DNA from 2 places in the Arthrobacter sp. L77 genome. Region 2 is predicted to be linked to the other one. Evidence: predicted binding sites of a transcription regulator. Region 2 holds the regulator's gene; the other holds the start of a gene.
What was found. Region 2 encodes LexA, which represses DNA repair genes until DNA is damaged. Its sites were predicted from a motif close to TCGAACANNTGTTCGA; they were not measured.
Positions count from the first base shown of each region.

Region 1 (8,640 bases), on a different contig from region 2:
CTGGTCGCCGCCCTGTACGCGACGCCGTCGGTGTTCGACCGCTTCGTCCTGCCCGCCCCACTGCCCGATCTGCCGGTCGCACTGCCCGACCTGGACGTCCCCTCGCCCGACCTGCCGGTCACGCTGCCGGATCTGGACGTCCCCTCGCCCGACCTGCCGGTCACGCTGCCCGACCTGCCGGCCCCCTTGCCGCCTCTGCCCGGCGCCGATGTGCCGCCCCGCGGGGTCGAGGCCAACGGCGTGCCGCTCGGGACGCCGCCGCCCGCTCCGTCGTCGACGGCGTTCAAGCTGATGGACTCGCCCGTCGAGGAGCAGGAGTGGGTGGCCTACGATCCCTGCCGCCCCGTGCACTACGTCGTCCGGCCGGACAGTGCCCCGGCCGGCTCGGAGGGACTGGTGCAGGAAGCCGTCGCTGAGGTGTCCGCCGCCACGGGTCTGCAGTTCGTCCACGACGGCGCGACCACCGAGGCGCCCAGCGAAGAGCGTGACCTGTACCAGCCGGAGCTGTACGGGAAGGCCTGGGTGCCGGTGCTGATCATCTGGACCACCCCTGAGGAGATTCCCGGACTGGCCGGGGACATCGCGGGTCTCGGCGGCAGCGACTACGCCCAGGCGTCCGGGCAGCCGCTGGTCTACGTGGGTGGCCAGGTACAGCTCGATGCGCCCGACGCCGCCACATCGCTCGGCTACCCGGACGGGCGCGCGTACCTGAAGGCGACGATCATGCATGAGCTCGCGCACGTCGTCGGACTCGACCATGTGGATGACGCTGGCGAACTGATTTACTCGGAGAACGTCGGCCGGGTCTCGTTCGGGGAGGGCGACCTCGCAGGCCTCGCGCTCCTCGGCGCCGGGCCCTGCGCACCCGGACTCTGACATCCGCCGGAGCCTTCCGCTTCGGGATCATGTCCGCGAGAAACGCAGGCGACGCACACACTGCCGCCCCGAGGAAATTACTAAACAACTGAGCAAAAGCCCGCCACGTCCCGTCGACGACGTAAATTAAGGAGATGAGCAATGACGCCCTCCCTACAGCCGTCCTCCCGTTCGATCCGGACGGCAGCAGCGAACAGCCTGCCGAGGCGCTCGAGGCGCTGATCAGCACGGTCGAGAGGGAGGTCGCCGAGCTCCAGTTCACCCGCTTCACGAACGACGACGCAGTCGCCCTGGGGCAGTTGATCGTCCAGCTGGGCGCGGGACGCAACCTGCCGATCGCGGTCTGCATCCGAAGGCCCGACCACATCCTGTTCCGGGCCGCACTCGACGGAACAACACCCGACAACGACTACTGGCTCGACGCGAAGAGCCGCACAGCCGAACGCTACCTCGTCCCCTCCCTGCTCGTCGGCCTCCGGGGGCGCCGCAACGGCGGGCGGGTGGAGGACGATCCGCTGTTCGACACGACGATGTTCGCAGCGCACGGCGGCTCCTTCCCGCTGTACATCCAGGGCGTCGGTCCGGTCGCCACGGTAACGGTCTCCGGCCTTCCGCAACTCGAGGACCACCGGCTCGTCGTCGAGGCGCTACGGACCTTTCACGCCGCTGCCGGCCTCTAGGAACCAGGGCGAGGCACCGTGCGTCCCCGTCCCGAGTGGCCGGGTTGGTCTACAGGGGTCGTGAGCAGGATTGGCGGTGCTCGATAGAAGCAGACGACGGCGGGCATCGGGTCGCGGGCAGCCGCCTGCGCACCGCCGCAGTAGACCAGGAGTCCGTGAGGGCCGGATGTCCCGAAACAGGAGGTTCCACTCGGAATGCCGGTGCAGGTCCACAGGCGCTGCCTATGTGGATAACTGAGGACGACTCTTCCTCCACATTCGCTTCCCCACCGCGCCATTAGTACGCATGTTCGATAAAATTCAGGTATGACTACCGCACCGGTCGAGCGCTTGACCGCACCTCCGAGTTCCATGGACTCGGTATGCACAGCGCTTGCCGAATGCGCGAGGGACATCGATCAGAGCCAGGGCCTCCGGTCCCGACAGGACGCCATGCGGTTCCTGCTGGAGGTCGAAGACGCCTCACGGACCATCGACCATCTCCAGATCCTCGCCGCCCGCGTCGCCCAGGAACATCATCTTGCCGATGACGAGGAGCGAACTGCGGGCGGTTCGCTTCTGGCGAGGGCAGAGCAATCCGTCCGCGGGGATGTCCGCACCGGCCCTGCCGCGTACACGTCATCCGAGCCGACCGAGCCGACCGAGCCGACCGAGCCGAGCGGCAATGGATACAGGAACTGCGCAGACTTTCTCCGTGCCACGCTGGGCATCAGTCGGACAGAGGCGAAGCGCCGGCTGAGTCTTGCGGAGATGGTACTCCCCCGGATCTCGCCGACCGGCGCGCGTGTACCTCCCCGGTTTGCAGCACTGGGCGGCGCGGTGACCACTGGCCGCATCAGCGGACGGGCCGCCACCGTAGTCGCGCACGCGTTGCAGCGGGTGGACTCGTTCGCGACGCCGCGGCAACTCGCGTCGATGGAGCATCACCTGACACGGCAGGCGATGGAGTCCGACGAGGATATCCTCCGGGTGCTGGCGCGGCGCTGGGAGGGCGTCCTCGATCAGGACGGGCAGGAGCCGACAGAGAAGGTGCTGCGCGCGAGGCAGGGCGTCTTCTTCCGTGGCCGACGCCATGGACTGCATTTCCTCGAAATCGGGGCGACGGATGAGCAGTTCGAGTTGCTCGCAACCGTCATGAACTCAACGGCGAACCCGCGCGGCGCAGCGGGGCGGATCGATGCCACCGCAGCCGAGAATCCACCCGGGGAACCCGGGGCGCCGGGGACACCGGGAGCTCCCGGAGCACCGGACACCTCGAGTACACCGCACGCACCACACGGCCCGGCCACAGCCGAGAATTCACCCGCTCTCGTTGATCAGCCGGCGGCGACGAGGGCCCAGACCCTCCTCGACGGCCTGATCGCCGCCTGCAAGGTCACATTGAGCACGGCTGCGCTTCCCTCGACGGGCGGCCACCGACCACAGGTCATGGTGACCATCGACTACAAGGACCTCATCGGCGCCACACATCAGGCGGGGTATTCGGTCTTCTCCGGGCAGATGAGTGCAGGGAGCATCAGGAAGCTGGCGTGCGATGCCGACATCATCCCCCTGGTCCTCGGAAGCAGCGGTCAGATCCTCGATGTGGGACGGGCACAGCGGCTTTTTCCGCCCCATCTTCGGCGAGCGCTCGTGGCCAGGGACAAGGGCTGCGCCTTCCCTGACTGCTCCATCCCGGCCAGCTGGTGCGAAGCCCACCACATCGATCCGTGGTCAGCAGGCGGCGCGACGAGCATCGACAACGGAGTCCTGCTGTGTTCGCGCCACCACCATGTCATTCATCAAGGTGCCTGGACCGTGGCATCCCGGAACGGCATTCCGTGGTTCACCGCCCCCCGAACCCTCGGTCCTCCGGGAACGGCTCGTCGGAACAGGTACTGGCAGGCAGGACAAGCCGTCCATGAAGCACTGCTCGACGACGCCTCGGGGCCGAGCGTGGACGTCTCGGAGCGCAGCACAAGCGTTCTGGAGCACAGCACCGGATGATCGGTGCGCCCGGACCGTCGGGGGCGGCCCGGTCCGTCCGGTGGGGCCGCCTCCGGCATGGGGAGCGGTGCGCCCGGACCATCGGGTACATCCGGCCCGTCGGGTGCGTCTGGCATACCGAGCGGTGCGCCCGGAGCGTCGGGTGCGGCCCGGTCCGTCAGGTAGGGCCGCCTCCGGCATGGGGAGCGGTGCATCCGGAGCGCGGGGCAGCGTATCCGGAGCGTCGGGTACATCCGGCCCGTCGGGTGCGTTTGGCATACCCAGCGGTGCTCCCGGGGCGTCGGGTGCATCCGGTCCGCCGGGCGCATCCGGCGTACGGAACGGTGCGTAGATCCCGGGAGCTACGGAGCGCCTGGCGTTTCTCGTGCACACCCTCGTGAATCAGGACAGCCCGCACCACACTGAAGACGAGGGCCAGCTGGCACACAGAAGGCGGCGCCCACACAGTGAACGCCGCCTTCATCGTGCTGGTCGGACTACAGTGCAGCCTCGATGGCCTCCGCGACCGGCGTCTCACCGGTGTTGAACTGGATGGTCTTGTCGACCGTGCCGAGGTTACCGAGGACGACGGCGGCCACGAGTGCGACATCCTCGCGTGCCACCGAGTCCTGCTGCGGCTCGGCGGACACCTCGATCATCCCGGTTCCCGGGTCCGTGGTGAGTGCTCCCGGCTGGAGGATGGTCCAGGCGAGCTCCGAGTTGCGCAGGTGCTCATCAGCCGCGGCCTTCGCCTCGGCGTAATGGAAGAAGCCGTTGTCCTCGGGGACACCGTGGTCCTTACGTGCCCCGAGGTAGGACACCATGACATAGCGCCCCACGGACGCCTCCTGGGCGGCGTCCATCGAGCGGATCGCAGCATCCCGATCCACGGCATACGTCGCCTCGGGGCTCGCGCCACCTGCGCCTGCAGACCAGACGACGGCGTCATGGCCACGGAAGACATCGGCCATCTGCTCCACCGACAGCTCGGAGACGTCCGCGACAACGGGGGTTGCCCCGGCCTGCTCGACGTCGCCGGCGTGGTCCTGGTTACGGAAGACCGAGCTGACCTGGTGGCCCTGGCTCGTGAGGATCTTCGTGAGATGCAGGGCTACTTTTCCGTGCCCACCGATGATGGCTACGCGTGACATGGGAACTCCTTCTGTCGGATGACTGGTCGTCGGATACCTTGTCTTCGACGCTAGTCCCCCGCACCTCGGGCTGGCCACCTTCCCGCGACTGTTCCGCCGCGAGCGCAGGTCTATTCCCAGCTGAAGCCACCAATGCCCCACGCTTACTGAGGCAAATGACGCGCCAGGGCGGACGAACCACGACGCTCCCGCCATACCCGCCTGGTGCCAATGACCGACCCCACCGACACGTAAGGCGGAGACTACCCGTGGCGCCCGAACCACGCCCGCCGGGTCGACGATGACCAACCCGGCGACGCGTCAGGGGCGGACCGGCGCTAGCCGATACTGCGCACCGCGGTGCTCCTCGGGCAGGCGGTCGCCCTTCCCGAACAGCTTCTGACGCAGTGTTCCCTCCGTGTATTCGGTGGGATAGGCACCACGCTTCTGCAGTTCCGGCACGACGAACTCGATGATGTCCTCGAAGGTCCCCGGGGTGATCGCATAGGCGAGGTTGAAGCCGTCGACGTCGGTCTCCTCGACCCACGCCTGGAGCTCGTCGGCGACCTGCACACCCGAACCGACGATGCGCGGCCCGAGCCCACCGATCCCCGCCGACTCGGCGATGTCCCGCACGGTCCACGGCGACCCGTCGTCGTTCACCTTCTGGAAGTTCGCGACGGCGGACTGGATGGCGTTGGACTTCACGTTGCCGAGCGGTTCGTCCGGATCGTAGACGGAAAGGTCCACACCGAGCCATCCCGAGACGAGCACGAGGGCACCCTCATAGCTGACGTACTGCTGGTAATCGGCGTGCTTGGCCTGGGCCTTCTCCTCGGTCTCGTCCGTGATCACGGTGAGCAGGGTATAGATCCGCACCGAGTAGCGGTCACGACCCTCGGCCTCGACCGCATCCCTGATCTTCCTGACCACGTCCTTCAGCTTCTCCTTCGTGGGTGCAGCGACGAACACCGCCTCGGCGTTACCTGCCGCGAAGGCGATGCCCCGGGAGGACGCTCCGGCCTGGAAGATGACCGGCGTCCGCTGTGGTGAGGGCTCACTGAGGTGGATGCCCGGGACCTTGAAGTACGTGCCGTCGTGGCCGATCTCGTGGACCTTGGCCGGATCCGTGAAGACGCCCGTCTCGCGGTCGCGGACCACGGCGTCGTCCTCCCACGACCCCTCGAGCAGCTTGTAGAGGACCTCGAGGTACTCGTCCGCGTGGTCGTAGCGCGCGTCGTGTTCGAGCTGGTCCTCCTGGCCCATGTTGCGTGCAGCGGACGGCAGGTAGCCGGTCACCACGTTCCAGCCGACCCGCCCCTTGGTGAGGTGGTCCAGCGTGGAGAGTCTGCGCGCGAAGGGGTACGGGTGCTCGTAGGCGGTGCCGGCGGTGACGCCGAACCCGAGGTGCTCGGTGACGAGCGCCATGGCCGAGACGAGCAGGAACGGATCGTTGACCGGGGTCTGCGTCCCCTGCCTCAGGGTGGCCTCGTTGGAGCCGCCGAAGACGTCGTAGGTGCCGAGGACGTCGGCGATGAAGACGCCGTCGAACAGTCCCTTCTCCAGGGTCTTCGCCAGGTCGGCCCAGTAGCCCAGTTCCTTGTAGCGCCAGGACTGATCCTCGGGGTGACGCCACAGACCCGGCGACTGATGGCCCACACAGTTCATGTCGAAGGCGTTGAACCGGATACGGCGTGGTGATGCGGGCATGAAGAGTCCTCACGTCGGGGCACTGCCGTGGCGGAAGCGCCATACTTGCCCGCACTGCCTGTGCCGGGCCGAATCCTCACCTGGGGCACCCCGCTACAGCGAGGGGGTTGCCGTCCAACAAACCAGGGTTTTGCGTTGGAGCTCTTGATTCTGGTCTCGAGCGTAGGTGGGCCGGCACGCCGTCGTCCACCCGCCGTCGTCACGGGGCGTCACGCCTCGAACCTCCCCCGCCGCCCGGAGAAGGTCCGACGACGGCGGTCGGCATTCGCACGAAAGGGACCAAAAAGTGCAAAGAAAGCATTGCAAACATATCTTTGCGCGTGCACACTGGAGGCATGAAGGAGAGCACAGGCAACACAGGACACCCGTCGGAGGACGGCAACCGCATCCTGGACGGAGCGGCACTCAAGGCCCTCGCCCACCCTCTCAGGGTCCAGTTACTCGAGGTCCTGTCTAGCTACGGGCCGCAGACCGCGAGCAGCATCGGCAAGAGGGTCGGCGAATCGAGTGGGGCAACGAGCTACCACCTGCGGCAGCTCGCGCGCCACGGCCTCGTCCGCGAGGTGGAACGGGGCTCCGCACGGGAGCGGTGGTGGGAACGCCCCCGCGGATCCCTGACGCTCAGCACCCCCGAACTCGAGCAGGACCCCACCACACGGGAAGCCACGCGGCAGGTGAACCGCCAGTTCGAACGCGGCCGCTCCGAAGCTCTCGCCACCTTCATGGCCAGTGGTTCCGAGTCCATCCCGCCCGAGTGGGCGGACGCAGCCGTGATCGCGACGATGAACGCCCACCTGACGGTGGACCAGCTCGCAGCCCTCACCCGGGACATGAGCGAGATCTTCCGCGAGAAGCTCGACGCCTACCGCTCCGAACCGGGCACCCCGGGAACCCGGCCCGTCCAGATCCACTTCAACGCCTTCCCCCTCATCGATCCCCAGGAGACGACATGACCAGCACAACCCTTCACGCCGGCTACCCGGCGCTCGCCGGATCATCCCGCGGAGGACTCACATCCCGGACGCTCATCCGCCTGGGCACCGCGTTCATCGCAGCAGGATCCTCTCTCGCCTCAGCAAAGGGCACCGACGTGGAGCTCTTCCACCGCCACCTCGAGCGCAGGACGGATCTGCGGGCCGCCGCCCACAGCGGCATCCATCTCCTCTAGCCGCCCTGTAGCTACCGCAGGTAGGACGCCCCATTGACGTCCACCACGGTGCCGCTGACCCAGAGCGGAGCATCGGTAGCGAGCCACGTGACCGTCTGCGCCACCTCCTCCGGCGTCGCGACGCGATTGAACGGACTCTGTGCGCGCACCGCGTCGCCACCCGGGCCGTCGAGCACTGTCCTGCCCATGTCGGTCTCGACGAATCCCGGCGCGACGGCGGCAGCAAGGATCCCGTGCGGTGCGAGCGCCACCGCGAGGGACTGTGTCATGGAGTGCAACGCCGCCTTGCTCGCACCGTAGGCCGGTGTGACGGGCTCGCCCCGGTAGGCTCCGCGTGATCCGACGCTGATCAGCCGTCCGCCCTCCGGCCCCGCCGGCCGGTCGAGGAGATGCCGCGCGACCAGCCAGGCCAGGTTCGCCGGCCCCAGCAGATTCACGTCCAGCGTGCGGCGCCACGCTTCCTGCCAGTCCGCGAAGGACACGGTGTCGATCGGATGCGCCTCGAACATGCCGGCGTTGTTGACCAGCACGTCGAGAGTGCCCAGCCCACCCACGGCCTCGTCGACGATGCGACTGCAGGCCTCGGAATCACCGACGTCGCCGACGACCACCACGTGTCCGTCGCCCGGAAGCGCATCGCGCACCGCCGTGGCGGCGCGCCCATCACGGCCGGCATGGACGGCGACACGATGCCCACGCCCTGCGAGATCATGGGCGATGGCTGCACCGATGCCCCTGCTTGCACCGGTCACCAGAATCTTCGATGTCATGGTTCAGACCGTACCTCGCGTGCGGCACCGCAGCGGAGAGGCCGGGCCCCGGCAGGAGAAGTGACCACCGGACATGGCACGTTGACCCCGGTCGGTACGGATGCGAGGGTGGCTGGATGAGCACCGACACCCCGGACGTCCAGGTCAGCAACAACGAGGCAGAGAGCCGCTACGTGGCCACCCTCGACGGCAGCCCTGTCGGTACCGCCGCCTATGAGCGGTCCGGCGATTCGATCACCTTCACGCACACGGTCGTCGACCGGGACGTCGAGGGTCGCGGGATCGGAAGCACCCTCATCGGGTATGCGCTCGACGACGCCCGCCGGCAGCACCTCACGGTC
Region 1 is NZ_JWSU01000005.1:300,636-309,275, forward strand. Features, by position in the region: gene RY94_RS09430 (hypothetical protein) at 1-876, shown strand, start outside; gene RY94_RS09435 (heme-degrading domain-containing protein) at 1,011-1,556, shown strand; gene RY94_RS09440 (HNH endonuclease signature motif containing protein) at 1,863-3,542, shown strand; gene RY94_RS09445 (SDR family oxidoreductase) at 4,019-4,672, opposite strand; gene RY94_RS09450 (LLM class flavin-dependent oxidoreductase) at 4,973-6,361, opposite strand; SAM riboswitch class IV at 6,398-6,511, opposite strand; gene RY94_RS09455 (ArsR/SmtB family transcription factor) at 6,697-7,314, shown strand; gene RY94_RS09460 (hypothetical protein) at 7,311-7,529, shown strand; gene RY94_RS09465 (SDR family NAD(P)-dependent oxidoreductase) at 7,541-8,299, opposite strand; gene RY94_RS09470 (GNAT family N-acetyltransferase) at 8,416-8,640, shown strand, end outside.
Region 1: a site for LexA is predicted at 1,835-1,850, ahead of RY94_RS09440 (HNH endonuclease signature motif containing protein). Genes of this name have one in related genera too.

Region 2 (8,640 bases):
TGCCGTCCTTCGTCACGTCGGTCACGACGTAGCGCGCGCAGCCGGCGTCCTCGAGGCGCTGCAGGACCTCCCACAGGTCGCCGCCCTCCTGGGTCCAGCCGCGCGCCGCGAGCGTGGTGCCCCGGACATCGAGCCCGACGGCCACGGCGTCCCCGTAGCGGGCGATCGCCCGCTCCGTCCACTCGGGGTTCTCGAGCGCCGCGGTGCCCAGGTTGACGCGCGTCGCTCCCAGTTCCAGGGCCGCCTCCAGCGACGCGTCGTCGCGGATGCCGCCGGAGAGTTCCACCTTGATGTCGAGCTGCTGGACGACGCGCTCGAGCAGGTCCTTGTTGGACCCGCGGCCGAAGGCGGCGTCGAGGTCCACGAGGTGCACCCACTCGGCGCCGGCGTCCTGCCACGCGCGGGCCGCGTCCACCGGGTCTCCGTAGCTGGTCTCGCTGCCGGCCTCACCCTGCACCAGGCGCACGGCCTGGCCGTCGGCGACGTCGACGGCGGGGAGGAGCTCGAGGGTGGGCGTTTCGGTGAGGGGGCTCATGGTCTGCTGACTGCTTTCGTTCGGGCGGCGGGGCCGCGGTGGAGGAGCGGGTTGTGGCGGTGCGGGGCGGGCTAGTCGCCGGGCAGCGTGAACAGGTAGGCGGCCAGGAGCGCCAGACCGGCGAGGGCGAGGAAGGCGATCCACACCCAGCGCGGGAACTCCTGCCCGCGCAGGGAGAAGGCGCCGCCGATGAGGAGTCCGGCGACCCCCATGAGCACGAGGCTCAGCATCGGTCCACCACCGGATCAGCGCAGCCCGTCGATCCAGTTGCGCAGGAGCTGGGCGCCCGCGTCACCGGATTTCTCGGGGTGGAACTGGGTGGCGCTGAGCGGACCGTTCTCGACGGCGGCGATGAACCGGCCGCCGTGGTCGGACCACGTGACCTGCGGCGGCTTCATGGCGGGTTGGGTGACGTCGAAGGACCAATCCTGCACGCCGTAGGAGTGCACGAAGTAGAACCGCTCGTCGCCGAGGCCCTCGAACAGGACGGTGTCCTCCGGCGGTTCCACGGTGTTCCAGCCCATGTGGGGCACGACGTCGGCCTTGAGCCGTTCGACGGTGCCCGGCCACTCACCCATGCCGGGCGTGCGCACGCCGTGCTCCACGCCCTCGTCGAAGAGCACCTGCAGACCCACGCAGATCCCCAGTACGGGGCGGCCGCCGGCGACCCGGCGCCCGATCATCCGCAGGGCGTCGACGTCCTTGAGGCCCTGCATGACGGCGGCGAAAGCACCGACGCCGGGGACGAGCAGGCCGTCGGCGTTCAGGACGTCGTCGGGCTTGGCGCTGAGGACGACATCGGCACCCACGTGTTCGAGGGCACGTACCACGGACCGGACGTTGCCGGATCCGTAGTCGAGGACGGTGACGGTGCGCGCGCTCATAGCGCTCCCTTCGTGGAGGGGATTCCCTCGACCCGCGGGTCCGGTTCGACCGCCGCGCGGAGCGCCCGGGCGAGGGCCTTGAACTGGGCCTCGACGATGTGGTGCGGGTCGCGGCCGCCGATGACGGTGATGTGCAGGCAGATCTGGGCGTGCAGGGCGAGCGCCTCGAACACGTGGCGCGTCAGGGAACCCGTGAAGTGCCCGCCGATGAGGTGGTACTCCTGGCCGGCCGGCTCCCCGCCGTGCACGAGGAACGGACGCCCCGAGATGTCGACGACGGCGTTGGCGAGTGCCTCGTCGAGCGGGACGGTGGCTTCGCCGAAGCGCCGGATGCCGGCCTTCGTGCCGAGGGCGATCCGCAGGGCCTCGCCGATCGCGATGGCCGTGTCCTCCACCGTGTGGTGGACGTCGATGTGCGTGTCCCCGGAGGACCGGATGGTCATGTCGATGAGGGAGTGCTTCGACAGTGCGGTGAGCATGTGGTCGAAGAACGGCACCGTGGTGTCGATCGACGACGCCCCGGTACCGTCGAGGTCGATCTCGACGAGGACATTGGACTCGCTCGTGACGCGCTCGATACGGGCCGTACGGCCGCGGGCGGCATCAACTGTCATAGCATCTTCCTTCTGTGCGCGTCATTCAGGCGCGGATCGACGTGGGAGCAGGGCGGGCGGCGCGAACCACCCGGCGGTCCTGCCCTTCAATTCTAGGTGTTCCCGCCGGGCACACCGGTCACGGGGCCCCGGTGCCGCGGCGCGGACCGAACCGCTGCTCCGCGGTGAGGGTGGAAGCTCCCACGTAGCGGGCCAGCCACTCGTGCAGCGCGGCGGGTTCGCACAGGAGCTCATCGATGCCCGCCGAGGCGGAGGCGATGTCCACCCACGCGGGTCGGCGCACGCGATGGTTGACCTCGATGCCCTTCCACCGCAGCAGATCCGCCCTGGGATGATCGGCCGGGAAGCCCCGGGGGACGCGTGTCAGCGGTTGGGCCCGTCCGGGACGGATCATCATGCCCTGCCCGGTGACCGCGCCGATCGCGGCGACCAGCGCCGGGCCCGAGACGTCGCCGGCCACCGCGGCCCGGAAGGCGGCCAGCTGGTCCGCGGCGGGGAACGGCAGGCCGGTGGCGACCAGGAGGCCGATGCTGCTCACGCGGATGAATGCACCCACCCCGTCGGGCCGCTCGGCGACAGCCCCGATGAAGGTCTTGTAGGGCGGGCTGTCCGGCCGGAACCTGAGGTCGTTGTGCGGGCGGTAGATCCGCCATCCGGAGAACGACGTCAGGGCCGCACACACCGCGGTGAAGACCGGGCGGATGCCGTCGTCGTACAGCCTGCGCTGGCGGGCCCAGAACTCGCGAGTGTTGTCCGCCTCCATCCGCGCGAAGAACGACTGCGCCTCCTCGAAGATCGGACGATCCATGCGACACATGATGGGCGCTGCACCCGCGCGGCGCATCGCCCGCAGCGGATGGCCCCTCCGGAGCCCTGGGCCGTCGCCGACCCGACCGTCGGAACGGCGACCCGGCCGTCAGAGCAGCGTCGCCAGCGCCGTCAGGAACGCCGTCGTCTCCTCCTCCGTACCCGCGGTCACGCGCAGGGATCCGGGGATGCCGACATCACGGATGAGGACCCCTGCCTCCAGGAGGCCCTGCCAGACACGGTGGGGGTCCTCGAGGCCCGAGAAGAAGACGAAGTTCGCGTCCGACGGGGCCGGGGTGAGCCCGAGTCCCGTGAGCTCGCGCACGATGCGGTCCCGCTGCACCTTGATCGCCTCGACGTTCGCCAGGAGCGTGTCCGCGTGGGTGAGGGCGGCGTTCGCGGCCGCCTGGGTGATGGCCGAGAGGTGGTAGGGCAGCCTGACGAGCCGCAGCGCATCGGCGATCTCCGGCGCCGCCGCGAGGTAGCCGATCCGGGCGCCGGCGAGGGCGAAGGCCTTGCTCATGGTCCGGGAGACGAGCAACCGCGGGCGTCCGGGCAGGAGGGTCAGGGCGCTCGCGGTCCCCTCCTGCGCGAATTCGCCGTACGCCTCATCGACGATGATGATGGCGCGCGCGTCCTCGCCGGCCTCGTAGGCGGCCTCGACGACGTCCAGGCCGAGTGCCGTGCCGGTGGGATTGTTCGGCGAGCAGAGGAACACGATGTTCGCCCCTGATGCGCGGACCGCCCGGGCGGTGTCCTCCGGCGTCATGGCGTAGGCGGCACCGCGGGCGGCGGTGACGTAGCGCGTCCCGGTGCCGCTCGCGAGCAGGGGGTACATCGAGTAGGTGGGCGGGAAGCCGATGGCGGTGCGTCCGGGTCCGCCGAAGGCCTGGAGGACCTGCTGCAGCACCTCGTTGGAGCCGTTGGCGGCCCACAGCTGATCGGGCGTCAGGCCGTGCCCCAGATAGTCGGCGAGGTTCTTCCGCAGCTCGGTGAATTCGCGGTCCGGGTAGCGATTGAGGCCGCGCGTCGCTTCCGCGACGGCCTCCACGATGGCCGCGTGGACGTCCGCCGGTACGCCGTAGGTGTTCTCGTTGACGTTGAGCAGGATCGGGACGTCCAGCTGCGGAGCGCCGTACGGGTGCAGCCCGACGAGGTCGTCACGCAGGGGGAGGTTTGCTAGGGCTTCGACGGAGGAGGGCACTCTTCGAGTTTAAGGGATGCCGTCTTCCACGGACGAATGGCCCGGCGGGCAGTCCCGGTGTGGGCGCCGGTCAGTCCGCGGCGGGGCCCGGTCAGTCCGCGGCGGGTACTGCGATGCTCTGTCCTGCCTGCACCACGGAGTTCGGCAGGTCGTTGAGCTCGACGATCTCGGCGACGACGTCCCGGGGATCGCGCTCCGGCGCATAGCGCACGGCGAGATCCCACAGGGTCTCTCCGGTGACCACACTCACCTCGACGGTGGCCGTGGAGGTCGGCGCCGACTCCCCCGCCTGTGCCTGCGAGGTCAGGAATGCCGCGAGGAGGATCAGGGCCGCGACGCCCAGGGCGATCGGCAGGCCGACCAGCAGCAGGCGCCCTCGCCGCGTGAGCGTCAGGGGACGGTCCGCACTCCGCTGCGTGGAGGTACGGGACGGCACGGAGGAACCGGGCTCGGTGGAGGAACCGGTCCCATCAGGCCGGGAGGGTGCTGCGAAGGTCGGGGGCATCAGGGCGATGGTCGACGAGGACGGGTCAGGCATGGAGACGAGCCTGAGGTGGTTCTCGGGGCGAGCGGGCGTCCACAACGAGCTGCCATGCAGTACGGGTGTAACCATTGCCGTTCCTCTTTCCTTCGAATGCCTTGGCCGGACAGACCGCCCGGTTCGAACAAACGTTCTAATACGCATCTGCCTATTTCTAGCATCTACGATCGACCCGTGTCGAGACTCGGTCGAACATATGTTTGAAAAGTGACCCCGTCTGTCCTAGCGTGAAGAGATCACACCATCGTCGACGGATACTGCCCTCCGAGGGCGGTCCCGGGGTCGATGCATCTCACACAACCAGCCGCCTCTGACAAAACGGCTTCCGGCCCACGGAAGCGGTCCGGCGGCGACAGCGGGATCGGCGATCCCAGGCGAAAGGCGCAACAGTGGCGGAATCATCAGCGGCGGCCCGGCAGGAATCGAACACTGCCGACGTCCCGGCAGACGCCGTGCCCATCTCCGCGGGCCGGGGCAGGCCGCGCGGCCGCTCCGTGTCCAAGGGGCTGACCGCCCGGCAGCTGACCATCCTCGAGACGATCCAGCGGTCGATCGCCGACAAGGGGTACCCCCCGTCCATGCGGGAGATCGGCGACACCGTGGGGCTCGCGAGCCTGTCCAGCGTGACCCACCAGCTGGCGCAGCTCGAGCGGCTCGGCTACGTGCGCAGGGATCCGAAGCGCCCCCGCGCCATGGAGGTCCTGCTCCCCCTGACCCTGGCTCCGGACACCTCGGGCGCCCAGACCGGTCCGTCCGCGGACGGGAAGCCCGCCGCCGAGCACCGGATCGCCGTCGACACCGCCCTGGTGCCGCTCGTGGGGCGCATCGCCGCCGGCGGACCGATCCTCGCGGACCAGGTCGTCGAGGACGTCATGCCCCTGCCGCGCCAGCTCGTCGGCCACGGGGATCTCTTCATGCTCAGGGTCTCGGGGGACTCGATGGTGGATGCCGCCATCTGCGACGGCGACTGGGTGGTGGTCCGCCGGCAGCAGAGCGCCCAGAACGGCGACATCGTGGCGGCGCTGCTCGATGAGGAGGCCACCGTGAAGACCTTCCGGCAGCGGGACGGCCATACGTGGCTGCTGCCGCAGAACACGCGCTACGAGCCCATCCTCGGCGACCACGCCAGCATCATGGGCAAGGTCGTCTCGGTGATGCGCGCGCTGTAGCCACGCGCCGCAGCCGGTGTGCTGCGGCCGGCGGGGCGCGTCAGCGCCCCGAGAGCCGCTTCAGGATGCCCGTGACGGTGGCACGGTCCGTCGTCGCCCAGAAGGGCGGGAGGGCGGCCCGGAGGAAGCCGCCGTACCGGGCGTTGGCGAGGCGGCTGTCCAGGACGGCGACGACCCCCCGGTCCCCCGCCGCCCTGATCAGGCGCCCCGCGCCCTGCGCGAGCCGGACGGCCGCGTGCGTGGCGGACACGCTCATGAAGCCGTTGCCCCCGTTCCGCGCCACTGCCCGGGTGCGGGCGGTCATGAGCGGATCGTCGGGCCGCGGGAACGGGATGCGGTCGATCACGACCAGTCGGCACGAGGCCCCCGGCACGTCGACACCCTGCCACAGGGACATGGTGCCGAACAGGCAGGTATCCGGTTCGTCCGCGAACTGCGTGACCAGTGCGTTGAGCGAGGACTCCCCCTGGCACAGGATCTCGAAGTCGACCTTCGGACGCAGGGCCTCCGCGGCCTCCTCGGCGGCGCGCTTGGACGAGAACAGTCCCAGCGCCCCTCCCCGCGACGCCGTGAGCAGCCCCAGGAGCTCCTCGAGCTGCGCGTCGGAGGTGCCCCGCTCGGGCTTCGGCAGGTCCTTCGCCACGTAGAGCACGCCCTGCCGCGGGTAGTCGAAGGGGCTTCCGACGTCGACGCCGGTCCAGGCGGGCGCACCGGGGCCGCTGAGGCCCAGCGAGCCGGCGACGGGACCGAACTCGGAGCCGATCGCGAGGGTCGCGGAGGTCAGGATCACGGTGTGGTCCTCGAACAGTCCCTCCCGCAGCCGCCCGGCGACGGACAGCGGCGCGACGTTCAGCGTCGCGGGTGCACTCTCGTCGGGCTGCGCGTAGCCCGAACCCGGCGTGAAGGTACTGGGACGCGATGCCCAGACCACCTCGTTGAGTTCGGACGCCGCGAGGATCCGCTCGGCGAGCTCGAAGACCAGCGTGGTGCGGGAGCGTGCGACCTGCCGGCCGCCGTCGACGTCGGCTTCGGACTTGCCGTCCGTCTTGGTGTCGGACAGCGCGGCACGCGACGCGTCGCGGACCTGGGCGAGGGCCTGCTCGAGATCCTCGGGGAGGCCTCCCGGCAGGAGACCCGAGGGAACGAGTTCGGCGGCCGCCTCGAAGGCGTCGGCAGCCGTGTCGAGGACGCCCGTGGTGACGGACGCGTGGCGCCGGAGTGCCGCGGCTGCAGCGGTCACCATCGAGGCGGAGAGCTGGCCCGAGACGGCTCCGGTGACGCGGTCGTGGAGTTCGTGTGCCTCGTCGATGACGACGACGTCGTACTCGGGCAGGACGGCAAGCCCTTCGAAGGCGCTGATCGCGAGCATGGCGTGGTTGGTGATGATGATGTCGGCGTCCGCGGCTGCGGCGCGCGCCTTCTCGCTGAAGCACTCCTGGGCCATCGGACAGCGGGCGGCACCGATGCACTCCATGCTGGAGACGGACACCTGGCGCCAGGCGCGGTCGCTCACGCCGGGCACGAGGTCGTCGCGGTCGCCGGTCGCGGTCTCCTCGGCCCACTCACGCAGCCGCACCACGTCCCTCCCGAGCGCGGAGGACGGGCCGTCGGTCGCCGGGGCGGGGTGCGGCGCGGCATCCTCGCCGAGGCTGAAGAGGGTGGCGGGCGCGTCCTCCTCCGGGAAGCCGCCGCCGGTCTTGTGGAGGCAGACGTAGTTGGAGCGGCCCTTGAGCAGGGCGACGTCGACGGGGCGCGTGAGCGCGGGCCGCACGGCGTCCAGGAGGCGCGGGAGGTCCCTTCCCACGATCTGCGCCTGGAGGGCGAGCGTGGCCGTGGAGACGATCGAGGGCTTGTCGCTGTCCATCGCGTGGGCGATCAGAGGGACGAGGTACGCGAGCGACTTCCCGGTGCCGGTGCCGGCCTGGACGAGCAGGTGCTCGCCGGAGCGGATGGACTCACTGACCTGACGGACCATCTCGTGCTGGCCGGAACGCATCTCCCCGCCCATGGCGCCCACGGCGGCGTCGAGCAGTTCGAGGGCCTGCCGTGCTTCGTCCGAGTGGGGAGCCGCGTCCGGCGCCGCCACGGCGCCGGACCGCGTGCTCTCACTCATGCCTGACGTACGCCTCCAGCTCGGCGGCCAGGCCTTCCCGGACCATCACCTCGAGGCGGGTCCCCTCGCCGACGTGCTCCAGGCCGAGGATCTCGACATCCTCCTCGTGGAGGCGGCTGAGGATCTCCCCGCGCTCGTACGGCACCATCAGGTCGAGCTTCACGCCGGGGCGGGGGATGTTCGTGCTGATCAGCTGGCGCAGCTCCGTGAGCCCCGCGCCTGTCCGCGCGGAGACGACGACGGACCGCGGTTCGCGCTGCCGCAGCCGTTCGATGACGAACGGATCGGCGGCGTCGGCCTTGTTCAACACGATGATCTCGGGCACCTTGCGGGCGTCGACCTCCGTCAGCACGGTTCGGACCGCGGCGATCTGCCCCTCAGGGTCGGGGTGGGACGCGTCGACGACATGCAGGATGAGGTCGGAGTCGGCGACCTCCTCCAGGGTGGAGCGGAACGCCTCGATGAGCTGGGTGGGCAGCGAGCGGACGAACCCGACCGTGTCGGCCAGGGTGTAGCCGATGCCGTCCGGCGTCTCCGCCTTGCGCACCGTCGGATCCAGCGTGGCGAACAGTGCGTTCTCGACGAGGACGCCGGCGTCGGTGAGCCGGTTCAGCAGGGACGACTTGCCGGCATTCGTGTAGCCGGCGATGGCGACGGACGGCACCTGGTTCCGACGGCGGTTGGAACGCTTGGTCTCCCGTGCGGGCTTCATCCCGGCGATCTCGCGGCGGAGCTTCGCCATGCGCGTGCGGATCTTGCGCCGGTCGAGTTCG
Region 2 is NZ_JWSU01000008.1:297,971-306,610, reverse strand. Features, by position in the region: gene priA (bifunctional 1-(5-phosphoribosyl)-5-((5-phosphoribosylamino)methylideneamino)imidazole-4-carboxamide isomerase/phosphoribosylanthranilate isomerase PriA) at 1-535, opposite strand, end outside; gene RY94_RS18220 (hypothetical protein) at 607-765, opposite strand; gene hisH (imidazole glycerol phosphate synthase subunit HisH) at 781-1,419, opposite strand; gene hisB (imidazoleglycerol-phosphate dehydratase HisB) at 1,416-2,033, opposite strand; gene RY94_RS16295 (DUF2461 family protein) at 2,152-2,841, opposite strand; gene RY94_RS16290 (histidinol-phosphate transaminase) at 2,950-4,044, opposite strand; gene RY94_RS16285 (LysM peptidoglycan-binding domain-containing protein) at 4,136-4,657, opposite strand; gene lexA (transcriptional repressor LexA) at 5,038-5,754, shown strand; gene RY94_RS16275 (ATP-dependent DNA helicase) at 5,795-7,867, opposite strand; gene hflX (GTPase HflX) at 7,860-8,640, opposite strand, start outside.